DNA from 2 places in the Pseudoalteromonas luteoviolacea genome. Region 2 is predicted to be linked to the other one. Evidence: riboswitches for the same ligand, from Rfam matches in the RefSeq annotation. Region 2 holds a riboswitch; the other holds the start of a gene.
What was found. A riboswitch is a leader RNA that binds a small molecule or an ion and turns the genes downstream of it on or off. The one in region 2 is predicted to bind lysine.

Region 1: linked by a shared signal. The riboswitch ahead of dapA (4-hydroxy-tetrahydrodipicolinate synthase) and the one ahead of lysC (lysine-sensitive aspartokinase 3) in region 2 are both predicted to bind lysine.

Annotation. Positions count from the first base shown of each region.
Region 1 covers NZ_CP015411.1:336,632-341,029, reverse strand. The annotation lists gene S4054249_RS01450 (TraB/GumN family protein) at 1-466, shown strand, start outside; gene S4054249_RS01445 (response regulator) at 542-2,296, opposite strand; lysine riboswitch at 2,468-2,644, shown strand; gene dapA (4-hydroxy-tetrahydrodipicolinate synthase) at 2,765-3,649, shown strand; gene S4054249_RS01435 (2,3,4,5-tetrahydropyridine-2,6-dicarboxylate N-succinyltransferase) at 3,659-4,398, shown strand, end outside.
Region 2 covers NZ_CP015411.1:2,711,433-2,715,830, reverse strand. The annotation lists gene S4054249_RS11505 (hypothetical protein) at 1-455, opposite strand, end outside; gene nhaD (sodium:proton antiporter NhaD) at 614-1,861, shown strand; lysine riboswitch at 1,984-2,157, shown strand; gene lysC (lysine-sensitive aspartokinase 3) at 2,242-3,588, shown strand; gene S4054249_RS11490 (DUF924 family protein) at 3,749-4,279, shown strand.

The sequences.
Region 1 (4,398 bases), 2.4 Mb from region 2:
GCAACTAGAATATCAACAAGCAGGGTTTACAGATACTTACGGCATAGACAAGCAAGTTATTGCGTATGCACAAGAGCACAACAAAAACATCCAAGCACTCGAGCTATTTGAACAACAGCTAGAAATGTTCAGTCAAATCGCCCTTATGAGTGATGAAATGGTTTCTCAAACACTTACTCAAATGCAAGATGCAGACGCTTTCATTGCCGAGATGGTTGATGCTTGGAAAACAGGTGATGACAAGAAATTAAATCAATATTACAAGTTGAGCTTTGACGGTTCAAAATATGCTCGCTTAGCAGAGCAAATTTTGGTTGTCGAACGAAATCATACCTGGGTACGTACTTTGCTGCCTAAAATGAACAAAAAGTCTCATTTTATCGCTGTTGGTGCGCTTCACCTGCCTGAAAAGCATGGTTTAATTGCACTTCTAGAAGCGCAAGGGTTTACCATTAAACGCATCTAACAATTTGGTGGTGAGCCCTAATATCAGACGACTCACCACACACTTTTCTGCCGCTCAGTAACAAACATAAAGGCTTTATGACGTGTTGCTCACAGCAGAAGGCATAATTAACATTTCGACTTTTTCTTGCAATGCCTTCATATCAACGGGTTTATACAAATGTGTGTTAGCACCTAATTCGTACACACGACTCACGGCTTGCTCAGATGTATTTGCAGTAAGGACCAAAATAGGTACTTCTAAACCAAGATTATGGCGTATCATTTTTATCGCCGTAAACCCGTCCATAATCGGCATATTTAAATCCATTAATATGAGGCTAAAGTCCTGCTTTTGTAACTCCGAAAGTGCTTCTTGACCATTCACCACATGGATGACTGATAAACCTAATTTTTCTAATAAAGTCACCACAACTCGGGCGTTAAGCAGGTTATCTTCCACTAATAACGCAGGTGCACCTCTTTGAAGTTCGGTGGTATTATGCATCGATTGCTGAACAACGGTCACCGGCAACTCTAACAAAACACGTGTACCATGAGGTTCATTGTCAGTAAAAATAATTTTGCCTCCCAGCATAGTCACTATCAGCTGCGCCCTAGTGAGACCTAACTGCATACCTTGATAGTTCTCTTCCTCGTCAATACTTGCTTGTGACTGCGCAATGCCAGGGCCTGTATCACTTATCACACAACGAAATAAACCTTCACCACTTTTCGTTACCACACAGTTAGCTTCCAAGCTGACTTCACCATATTCTGTGAACTTCACTGCATTATCTAAAATCTGTCCAACCAGCCACGCAATGCGGTTGTGATCACACTCAACTGGCAACGGTAACCCTTCACCTAGTTCAGCGTTAAACAACAGCGACTTTTGTTGTAATAATGGTTTATATATTGCCAAAGCGTGAGATATTGTCTCTGAAAGACACGCCACTTTGCTATCTAGTTTAATTTCTTTTTGTTCAGACAATACGTTGTAATCATCTATTGATGATAACAGGATATTCAATTGCTTCGCCGCATGATCAACAACATCTAAATGTTCTTTATGACTCGATTCTTTATACAAAGTGAGGTAGCCCATAATGGCTTGTAATGGTGTGCGCATTTCATGGCTCGCTCGAGCTAAAAACTCACTTTTACTGCGCTTTAACCGATTTGCTTCCAACCTTAGTTTCTGCAGGTGCGTAATTTTCTTCTGGATACTTTTTTCCATTGGATAAAAAATCCACCGCGCCTCAAGTAGCAAAATCAGTAACCCAAAAATCCAGATAACCAACTCTACATTTTGTAATTTTTTTACTTTGTCCGTCGCAACCAATTCATGCAGCGTCACGGCTTGATCTAGCAAAACCAGTAACTCACTTGCTCGCGACTGTATCTGTATTAACTTCTCTACTTTTAACTGTCCCAGCAGAGCTTGTTTATGCGCTGCGGTTACTAATGCAATGTATTCATCTACTCGCGCAGCCAAGGCTGCAGGAGGTTGAAAGTAAAAAGTGAGCAGATCTGCTGATAAATGAACATATCGATTGTCAGACTGTTGCAACAAAAAAGCCTGATTTTCTGCCATCATGTTCAAGGCATCCCGCAGTGCTTGTTGCTCATCAAATGTGCCAGGGTGCTGACGAATATATTCAGCGCCCAATAATAATGCTGTTTTTTGCGACAACATTCTTTGCATACCTGCGGTATTAATAACGCGAGCATTGGCCGATTGTTGAGATAATAAAATCTGCATCGTTGCCATTGCTGTGGTGATCACAATCACCATAATTGAAATCGCAAGTATGTATCTAAAACGAAATGTTTTCAGTATTTTAAGCAACCGATTGCCTCCTTATTGGATGCAAAAACACAGTAATTGAGCACACAGCTTTTATACTCAAGTGTAGCTTAATTTTCATCTTTTACAGTTTGAAGCTTGACACCTAGATGGCTGAAATGTTTCAATCCCCGCTGACCCTAATATCGCAAAATAGCATCACATGCTGTTTTGAGGGCTGGAAGAGGTGCGTTATTCAGGTAGCTAGATTGAGGAGAGCAAACTCCAATGACATCGAGTGAGGGGAATTAACGCCGAGAAGAAGTCACTTTTGCTAAGTGATTTTTTCGGGCGCTTGGGCTGAATCCCAACGACTGTCACCAACATATTTGGTGGAGAGCTTCTGGTCTTAGAAAGATAAGGCCATGCCTTTTTCTATTTAAGTCCATTGCTCTTCGAATTTTAATTGTTCGGAAGCTGGGCTATCACTTCATACCCCAAACCACCGAACAGCATTTAAGTTCGGTAGAGATGAAATCTAAATACAACTTATCTGACTACCCGTTATGGACAGCGCTTGTTACGCCGTTCGACGATAATAATCATGTTGATTTTGCCACTTTGGCGCAACTCGTGCGCGCGCAGCAAGCAGCTGGCAATGGCATACTTTTACTTGGGAGCACAGGCGAAGGCCTTGCCTTATCTCAGCAAGAGCAGCGTGATATCGTACGATTTGTCTGTGAGCTATCACCGACGGTGCCTTTAATGGTTGCCATTGGCGGCTATGATCTTGCACTACAACTAGATTGGGTTGAGTTTTGTAATTCTCAGCCAATTGACGCATTTTTAGTTGGTTCTCCATTGTATGCAAAGCCCGGAAACGTTGGTCTTACACATTGGTTCAAGACACTCTTGGATGCCAGTCAGCACCCATGCATGCTCTACAACGTACCAGGACGAAGTGCTGTCGCGATTAGCCCAAATGTCATTGAAAACTTGTCTTCACATCCAAACCTATGGGCACTTAAAGAGGCAAGTGGAGATATCGCAACGTTTGAATCTTTCCGTAAGGCGTCTCCAGAGCTTGCTATATATAGCGGCGATGATGGGCTGATGCCTTACTTTGCACAAGCAGGCGCCGCAGGTCTGGTGTCTGTTGCAGCTAACGCGTGGCCGCAGCAAACCGCGGAATTTGTCCAGCGCTCATTAGCAGGTACTTTCCCTAATTTATTTACCACGTGGACAGACGCAGTAAATAGCTTATTTAGTGTTGCTAATCCAATCCCAGTCAAAGTCCTAATGCATTTACAAGGTCAACTGGAAACACCGCGTCTGCGCCCACCACTGACACACTTAGAACTCAGTGACACCACATTTATTAAAACCGCAAATTCAACAATTTTATCTTGGAGTTAAGGAAGTATCATGAGCTGGTTAACCCTATTAAACAATCTAGAAAATGGCACTGTTCGCGCAGCAACGCAGGATGAACAAGGCAACTGGCATGCCAATGTCGAGGTCAAAGAAGGTATCTTAGAAGCATTTAGAAATGGCACTAACACCGAGTACCCTGGTGGCTTCGTTGATAAAGACAACTTAGCACCACAGGGCTTTGCCGCAGAAGCAGGTGTACGTATGGTACCCGGTGGCAGCAGTGTTCGCCGTGGCGCATACGTAGCACCTGGCACCATTATCATGCCACCTGCATATGTAAATATCGGCGCTTACGTAGACGAAGGTACCATGGTTGACAGTCATGCTCTGGTTGGTTCATGTGCCCAGATTGGTAAAAACGTACACCTTAGTGCCGCTGTGCAAGTAGGTGGCGTATTAGAGCCAGTCGGTGCCAGCCCAGTGGTTGTAGAAGATGATGCATTCATTGGCGCAGGCTGCGTGCTTGTTGAAGGTGTTGTTGTCAAAAAAGGCGCTGTACTTGCTCCTGGTGTTCGTCTATCTGCCAGCGTTCCTGTCTATGATTGTGTCAATGAACGTACTTTAGACAAAGGTGAGGCAATCCCTGAAAATGCCATCGTGATCCCAGGTTCGCGCCCAGCTAAAGGTGAATGGGCTCAACAGCAAGGACTTAGCTTATCTTGTGCTTTGATCGTAAAATATCGCGACGAACAGAGTGACGCATCCCTTGAGCTTGAAGAGGTGCTTCGCTA
Region 2 (4,398 bases):
AAGTTGAGGATTGCGCTTTCGTTGTGTTGATAAAGCTTTACAATTTTTCTGACGCGCTCGTCCATTATGCGACTGAATCGTCTCAACTCACTGTGGTCACCTTCATTGCCTGCTTGAGAAAGGCGCTCGCCCAAGCGTTGCAAATCTTTCACTAGTACAGTGATTTCTTCAGCCAAACCTAAGTGTTCTTCTTGTAGTAGAAAGCTTGCAAAATCAGCGACTGCACGATTGATCTCAAGTTGAGAAGACTTGGCTAATGGAATAATAATTTCCTGATTTAATAATCTATTGGTCTCTTTATAAACCCGTTCACTGGACCAATTTGGGTTTTTTAATTTTATTAAGTTTTGTACATCTTTTATACTGAAATCGGCCATTTTAAAGCGTTTAAATAACAGCTCTAAAACACTCCAATGTTCATTTAATGTATTAAGAACTTTTTTAGCTGGGATCATAACTTTCCAGTTTGTATCATTTTTGTGACATCACTAGTTCACTAATTTGTCATAAAGTGTAATTAGCGATAGCAGTCACTTGCCCATAGTGTTAGACTCCGCGGCGATTTACATCACCCTTTACAAAAATTACATTTTATTACAGGTTGTTTACGCGTATGGTCACTTCCATAATCCTAACCCTAATAGCGCTAGCTTTTGTGCTTATCGTTATAGAGGATATTATCCATGTAAACAAGGCCAAAACGACGCTTTTTTTTGGCACTTTATGTTGGATTATCGCTTTTATATCTCCAATTCATGGTGAAAGCTCAGAAACTATACAACATCAGCTCGATCACAACATTTTAGAAATCGCGACCTTATGGCTTTTTTTAATGGCTGCAATGACCTTTGTGGCTTATTTAAACTCCAAAGGTTTTATTCAAAATATTGTACATCGGATCATGCCTGAGCAAATCAGCGAGAGAAAGTTAATGTTTCTTGTCGGTGCATTTGCGTTTGTGTTTTCTTCGATTTCAGACAATATTACAGCGACTTTAATTTCGCTAGCGGTTGTCATGTCGTTGAAATTGGATGCTAAAAAGCTTGTTAAGTATGCCACATTAATTATATTTAGCGTAAATTCTGGCGGCGTCTCTTTGATCACCGGTGATGTAACGACCTTAATGATATTTTTGGCTGGTAAAGTTACAATTCCTGATTTGCTGTTATTGGTATTGCCTGCGATTGTGAGTGTATTTGCATTGGCTGCGATGTTATCAATTGGTATGAATGAACAACTTCACTTTGCAAGGCAGGAAGTCAGAAGAATTGAAAAAACAGATATTACAATTGCCGTTATTTTCATGTCGACTGTGCTCGCTACATTATTTTTAAGTGTGCAATATCAAGTGCCGCCGATGCTGACATTTTTGTTTGGTTTGTCTTTTATGTTTTTAGTCGCACAGTTTCTGATGCGTAAAAAAGACGTCAATAAGAAAATTATCGATTACATACGAGAGATAGAATACGACACGTTACTGTTTTTTGTTGGTGTACTTTTACTCGTAGGCGCGCTCAAGGAAGTGGGCGTATTGAACATGTTTACTGAATTGTATCAATTTTTGGCGCCAGAATACGCGAATTACTTAGTTGGGTTGTTGAGTGCAGCGGTGGATAATGTGCCACTTACAGCCGCCTTACTTAAAGCGCAGATAGAAATGACACCTCAACAATGGCTAACGTTTACGTATGCAACGGGAGTCGGTGGTTCGATGCTCATTATTGGCTCGGCAGCAGGGATCATCGCTATGAGTAAAGTCAAGGCACTGACTTTTATGAGCTATTTAAAAATGGTGTTATATTTACTCGTAGCTTACACCATTGGTTATGCAGGTTCATTTTATATGGGACAGCTTATTTAAGTAAATTTTTTAATGTCTAGGTACAAAATTGCTTGACACCTAGACGTCTAAAAGATAGTTTTTAAAAGCCTGCTCCAGTAGCAGGCTTTTATTTTGCTATTGTTCAGCTTAGAACACGCAAAATAGACAGAAGAGGTGCGATGCTTAGGTAGCTTGTTTGAGGACACGACATCCAACGACAGCAAGTGAGGGAAGTATTCGCCGAGGAAAGTGATTGGTCGTCACAATGACTTTTCGGTTTACGGGGTTGAATCCCTGGAACTGTCACCGATTATTGGTGGAGAGCTTCTGGCAGTGGTTTTTCAATGTATTCCTATATCCTCTTGCCAATGAGTTCTCCTTATTTTTTGACAGCACCAATGTTGTCACAAGGAGATAAAATGAATTCCCAGTATGTAGTTGCTAAGTTTGGTGGTACCAGTGTTGCCGACTTCACAGCGATGCATCGTTGCGCGCAAATCATAAATGATGACCCAAATGTTCGAGTAGTCGTAGTGAGTGCTAGTGCAGGCGTCACTAATCACTTAGTTGAGCTGGTGCAACAAAAAGCAAATGAAACTCAGCGACAAGCTTTGGTTGAGGCTGTGATGCAAATTCAGCAACGTATATTGGACCATGTGAAACTCGATGATGATTTGCAGTCTGGGTTTGATGATACAAATGATGAGTTTAGAGAGATAGCATCATTGCCTGCGTTAAATGCCCAGCAGTGCGATGAGGTATTAAGTTTTGGGGAGCGATTTTCATCGTTTATTTTCACTCAAGTGTTGCGTAATTTGGGTGTGAGCTCGGTGCGTTTTGACGTTCGTAAAGTATTAAAAACGGATGGTAATTTTTCTAAAGCAACACCAGACATTAGGTCGACAGAAACGGCGGCTTTAGAGCATTTACAGCCACTACTTGAAAATCATGTTGTTGTGACCCAAGGATTTATTGGTAGTGATAAATATGGCCAAACGACTACGCTTGGTCGCGGTGGTTCTGATTACAGTGCTGCACTGATTGCTGAAGCAATTAATGCACAAAGTGTGCATATTTGGACAGATGTAGTTGGTATCTTTAGCACCGATCCTAGGCTATGCGATAAAGCAAAACCGATAGCGAGGCTGAGTTTTGACGAAGCTGCCGAAATGGCTACTTTTGGGGCAAAGGTATTGCACCCAGCAACTATTTTGCCCGCAAGCCGTAAAGGTATTTCGGTCTTTGTTGGTTCTAGTAAAGCCCCTGATCAGGGTGGAACTTGGATCGAAAAAGAAACGCAGTCGCAATCTGGTATCCGAGCCGTTACACAGCGTAAAAATCAAATATTACTGACGTTGAAGAGCCCTGAAATGCTGCTTGCAAGTGGTTTTTTAGCGAGAATCTTTACCATACTCAGTAACTATAATATCTCCGTTGACCTTGTGACCACGTCTGAAATCAGTGTTGCCCTTACTTTGGACAATGCACCTAATGCATCACGACCTGAGCTTGAACAGGCATGCCTTGATGAATTGGGCGAGTTTTGTCATGTGTCAGTTGAAAATAACCTAACGCTCGTCGCCATGATTGGTTCTGAAATTCAGCTTAAGGGTGGGGATGATTGTTTGGTTGACGTATTGTCTGAGTTTGATATTCGTTTGATTTGTCACGGAGCAAGTCGTCACAATTTATGTTTTCTAGTCGAGCAGTCACATTCAGATTCGGTTGTAAAAGCAATCCATCAAAAGTTACTAGAAGTGGCTTAAATATATTTTTATGGGGAGAGCATCATCATATTCGATATGTTCTCTTCATGTCTCGTAGTAATGAAATAACTTTATAACAAATATTAATGATAAAGTTGCAATAAAAAGCGTAAAGTGACAAGCTTAAGTAAGTGGAGAATATTTACACTAAGGGTTACTTATGCAGTATCAAGATATTTACGAGTTTTGGTTTGTTACATGCTCCGAGCAAGATTGGTGGCAAAAATCTTCGGCATTTGATCAGAAAGTAAAAAGTCAATTTTCTATACTCCATAAAATGGCTTACAACGGTGAGCTAGAAAAGTGGCGTGAAACTCCTGTTGGTTCTTTGTGCGAAATAATCGTGTTAGACCAATTCCCTAGAAATATGTATCGTGATACGCCGCAAGCTTTTGCTAGTGATGCGTTAGCTTTGAGTCTTTCACAGCAGGCTATAGACAAAGGGTTTGATAAAGCACTCAATGATACTGAAGTAGGTTTTTTGTATATGCCCTTTATGCATAGTGAAAGTGCTGTGATCCATCGACAAGCAGAAGTGTTGTTTAGAGATCTGCCAGGTTATGAGTTTGAATTGGCACATAAACGGATCATTGATAGATTTGGACGCTACCCACACAGAAACAATATTCTTGGTCGCGTTTCAACAGATGAAGAGCTGGAATTTTTGCAGCAGCCTGGTTCGAGCTTTTAACTATTGTTTTTAAGTCATCAATTAGCTTTAGGAGTTCCTGTATCAGGGTTGTAGTGCTCGCATTCTTCGTCTAAAAAGGTATAATCGCTGGCCACAACAATAATTATATTTGTGTTCAA